Regions from separate parts of the Paenibacillus sp. FSL W7-1287 genome, predicted to be linked through region 2. Evidence: a T-box and tRNA genes for the amino acid it is inferred to sense, from the RefSeq annotation. Region 2 holds a T-box; the other holds one or more tRNA genes.
The links. The T-box of region 2 lies ahead of NSQ99_RS14190 (valine--tRNA ligase). A T-box ahead of a tRNA ligase gene usually reads a tRNA of that ligase, here a tRNA-Val.
Positions count from the first base shown of each region.

Region 1: it has a tRNA-Val gene. The T-box ahead of NSQ99_RS14190 (valine--tRNA ligase) is inferred to sense a tRNA for this amino acid. The anticodon was not compared.

Region 1 covers NZ_JBBORD010000001.1:2,787,092-2,789,575, forward strand. The annotation lists gene NSQ99_RS12715 (S-layer homology domain-containing protein) at 1-706, opposite strand, end outside; tRNA gene NSQ99_RS12720 (tRNA-Val) at 911-985, shown strand; gene NSQ99_RS12725 (hypothetical protein) at 1,254-1,592, shown strand; gene NSQ99_RS12730 (AAA family ATPase) at 1,950-2,484, opposite strand, start outside.
Region 2 covers NZ_JBBORD010000001.1:3,119,181-3,121,664, reverse strand. The annotation lists gene NSQ99_RS14195 (LysM peptidoglycan-binding domain-containing protein) at 1-877, shown strand, start outside; T-box leader at 956-1,199, shown strand; gene NSQ99_RS14190 (valine--tRNA ligase) at 1,252-2,484, shown strand, end outside.

The sequences.
Region 1 (2,484 bases), 330 kb from region 2:
TTTCTGTTTTGAAAGTAACATCCGTAAGTGCAGATGGCTTGTTCTCATCGTCTTTATTACCGAATGTTTCATCAACGAAGGTTAACGCTTTATCTAGCCAAATCGCAGCTTCTTCACGAGTGATCGGCTTAGTAGGATTGAAGTTACCATTTTTGCTTAATTCAGCGAATTTAAGCAATAATAGCTTTTGGATTTCATCCTTGTATTCATCCTTAGCTTTATCAATATCTTTATAGTCGATGTGCATCATAATTAATGCGTAGTCACCTTTACGGTCGACTTGATTAATTAATAGTGCAGCGAATTCTTCGCGAGTTATGGAAGCATTCGGATTAACATTTTTGTCTAGTTCAATTCCGTTATAGAACCCATGTAAAAATGCCTCTGAGTACCATTTTCCATCCTTCACTTTTTTGTAAATATCACTTACTTTAGGCTCTTTTACAAATTTAATATGAGATAAATCAAGCTCGAACGCCTCATCAAGCATGACAACTGCTTGTGCATAGCTTAGCTTAGCTTGAGGATGATATGAACCCTTACCCTTTCCTTTGGAATCACCCTTAATTACACCGCGCTCCTTCAAATGAGTAATGTGCTTCTCTCCTTTCAGCCCTTTAATGTCGCCGAAAGCAGAAGCAACAGGAGTTAATGCCAGTACCATTAGCAATGATAATACAATAGCTGTTATTCGTTTTCCTTTCACATCAATTCCTCCTCGTAGTTATAATAGCTTCACTCGAATAAACGGTCATAACCGCTAATATGTTGCGCACTAGTGCATAAATTAAGTCTAATGCACTATCCTATCAATCTGTAGCCTAACCAGCCTATGTACAATTACTCACAAATAATATGTTGCTAAATGTTGTATGCTATGTTAATATATCTATTGTCGCTATAAATATACAGGACGGTAACTCAGCGGGAGAGTGCTACCTTGACAGGGTAGAAGTCGCGGGTTCGATCCCCGCCCGTCCTACCAGTACATAAACGTTCGAACCCCTTGATAATCAAGGGGTTTTTCTTGTTTTCTTAACTTATTTAAATCTCACTAAACACACTCTAGTAAATTATTGTTGGGGACGAACTGGGGACGAGAATGCACCAAGGTGTAAAAACAAAAAATGGGCGACCTTTATTATACCAATTAAAGAGTTCCCGCCAATAAAGGTGAGAGCTATATTCACTGATTAACTTTCAAATATTTGACAATAATATAAGTATTAAATTAAGGGGGGGTGTTAGATAAAATGAATAAGAATAATCCAAATCCGATGAACGAATGCGAGCAAATGGTTCAGATGTTGATTCAGCAAACGACTCACTCCTACCACGTTTATGAACAATTAAAACAACAAGAACAAAAAAGTGCTCAGCAATTTCAAAATTTAATTTCAAAAGAGCGTCAAGCTATACAAACTATACATACTGCTCTTCAATCTCACCAACAAGCTATTTCTGAAATGGAGCGAATAGTAGAAATGTATAAGCAAATTACACCCTCAGACAACAGTTCATCTTCAGACATTTACAGCTCATCTTCAGACAATCATTTCTCCAGTCAAAGTGGGCAACAGTTAACAAACTAAAATTTTATTGATTTTACCAACAAAAAAGCCCCTCCACCACTAATGCATAGGGGCTGTGCTGTAACTATTTAGTAAGTTTAGCTATGTATGTTTAGTTGAACACCGTTAAGTTTGGTTAGATACTGAGGGAGGACTTAAATCCTCCTTCTGTAATTTCTATAACATTTGCAAAATCTTAACTAATAGAAAATATAGTACATTGTCTGCGGTGCAAGCTATACTAGCAAGCGATTATTAGGATTGATTGGAATAACCAATATTTTATAGAAGCATTAGAGGTCATGCGCAGTTTTGTTTCAACACCTACATATACATATCAATGGAGAGTAGAATTTTACTCTCCTCTTTTTGTTCATTCTATAAATTGAAATTCGTCTTGATCATATTAGCTACTTCGCAGGCAGCTAGACGCGTATTGTTAATTCTTATGTAGTTCTCTCTTGTTATCTCGCCATCAAGGGAGTTCAAGCGATGCTGCTCTGCTGTCCTAATTAATTCCTGCTCCGAACGTGTGACATCTCGTTTGGTTGGTTTGTGCTCTAATCTATGAGGCGTTTTATTCCTTTCTATTCTCTCCTCTAGATCAGCTTCTAGCTCTACAAAATAAACCTCTCCGCCGTTGTTTTCGAATATTTTACAAACCTTATCGACATAGTCCCAGTCACTTTGTAGATCAAAGCCCCAAACATAGGTGAAAATCATTCCATACATATCGCTAGCAGCTGCTGCTTCAAAAACATCTTCACGGAATTTATTCACTAATCTCCACATTTCGTGGTTAAAGCCAAAATAGGGAGCTAATAACTCAATCGTCATATGATTGTGGAACAGATTTAGATCTGTAATCCTCTCAAGCTCATGTCCCACAGTCATTTTCCCTACTGCTTGCGGT
Region 2 (2,484 bases):
CTATGTTCAGTTTATTGAGCAAAAATACGCACCTGCTCCAGAGCAGGCTGTAACCAATGAGGACCATTGGAGCTTTGCTCGAGTGGTGGAGCAGCAAGAAGCGAACGCTAATCAAGCATCAGAAGAGCAGGTGGTGGAGGAAGCAGAGGAGCAGTTCTCCTATCAAGCTGAACAGGCTTCTCAGTTTACGCATAATGAGCAATCTGCTAGTGAGGCACGTGAAGAGGAAACTGCACTGCAAGAGGAGATTACTGCCAATAACTCAGATCTAGCGCAGGACAGCGAAAAGCAAGACAGCTCAGAGCAATGGAGTGCATGGGAGCCAGTAGCTTCGGAGGAACGTGCACAGGCAGAAGAAGATCAGGCAGAAGAATCCGAGGAGCAAAGCGAAGCCGATCAAGAGCAGAATGATAATGAACAACAAGAAGATGAGCGGGCGGAGGATGCAGAGGAAGCTAACGAACAAGTAAGTGAACAAGTAACAGAGCCTCCTGCTACACGCGAGCTTCACATCGCATTAAACGGCAACAAAGAGGAGAATGAAACGCAAGGGATTCGCACCATATTGAATTCAAGCTTAAGGGAACAGGCCGCTCAGCAAGCTGCAAACCTTCAGAAGCAGGAAGAAGATCGACAACAGGCTGAGGCAGCCGCGCAGCAAGCAGCGGATGATGAGGTTCAGTGGAAGCAGCTATTTATTAGCAAACGACCTGAGCAGAATGAATTTAAGCGTATCCGCATGATTATTGTGCAAAAAGACGATACCCTAGAGCAAATTGCTACGCGGTATAACATTAGTGCACGAGATATATTAGTGCGTAACAACTTGCATGAATCAGCCATTACAGCAGGCCAGCTGCTATACATCCCGTCTTAAGTTTTTGATGAGTTGTTTGAATAACCTCTCGTTGAAATTGACTAGAACCTCTTCATACGTTATTATACATATATATGTCTAATAATGATGATGAGGAATAGTATACGTACATTACCTTCAGAGAGTAGAGCTGTTCGCTGTGAGGCTTTACAGGATAATAAGTATATGGGTCGCCTCTGAATTGCCAAGCTGAACATAGCGATCTGATCGCTACTAATAGGTATGGCCGGCTGCAGCCGTTATCTGTATTGAGAGCCATACGAGGGTCGTTGTCGTATGGAATGAAGGTGGTACCACGGAAGAATAGCCTTTCGTCCTTTTTATAAGGATGAAAGGCTTTTTTATTGCATATTTATCGTATGGAGGATGAAGAAATGTCAGAGAATCAGTCTAAATTAAGCATGCCGACAACGTATGACCCGAAGGCTGCTGAACAAAAATGGTATGAATATTGGATGAACAACAACTATTTTCAAGCGGGGCAACGAAAAGATGCGGAGCCGTTTACAATTGTTATTCCACCGCCTAACGTGACGGGAATGCTTCATATTGGCCATGCGCTAGACTTTACGCTTCAGGACATTATTATCCGTGCGAAGCGCATGCAGGGCTATGACGCTCTATGGCTGCCTGGTTCAGACCATGCAGGTATTGCAACGCAAACAAAGGTAGAACAAAAGCTGCGTGAGCAAGGGATTTCCCGTCATGATCTCGGACGTGAAAAGTTCCTTGAACAAGTATGGGCATGGAAGGATCAATATGCCAACACCATTCGCGAGCAATGGGCAAAAATGGGACTGTCTCTCGATTACTCACGCGAGCGCTTTACGCTGGATGAAGGGCTATCGAAGGCCGTACGCGAGGTTTTTGTACGTCTATACGAAAAAGGCTTAATTTATCGCGGTAAAAAAATTATTAACTGGGACCCTGCAGCTAGAACAGCATTGTCAGATATTGAGGTTGAATATAAGGAGCTCAATGGTCATCTGTACCATTTACGCTACCCATTGAAAAACGGCTCTGGCTACATTACCGTAGCAACAACACGTCCAGAAACAATGCTTGGAGATACAGCGGTTGCAGTGCATCCTGAGGATGAGCGTTACAAGCATTTAATCGGTGAGATGATTGTTCTTCCGGTCGTTAACCGCGAAATTCCAATTATCGCTGATGAATATGTAGAGAAGGAATTTGGATCTGGCGCAGTAAAAATTACTCCTGCACATGATCCGAACGACTTTGAGGTTGGTGAGCGTCATAAGCTGCCGCAAATCATCGTTATGGATGAGACAGGTACAATGAATGATGAGGCAGGACCATATAAAGGAATGGATCGCTTTGATTGCCGCAAGCAGCTCGTTGCTGATCTTCAGGAGCAAGGCGTATGCGTGTTGATTGAGGATCATGTGCATCAGGTTGGGCACAGTGAGCGCAGTGGTGCTGTTGTAGAGCCTTATCTATCCACACAATGGTTCGTTGCTATGAAGCCTCTTGCTGAAGCGGCTATCGCAGCACAGAAGTCTGGTAAAGGTGTACAATTTGTTCCAGAGCGCTTCGAGAAAACGTATTTGAATTGGATTGAAAATGTTCGTGACTGGTGTATTTCT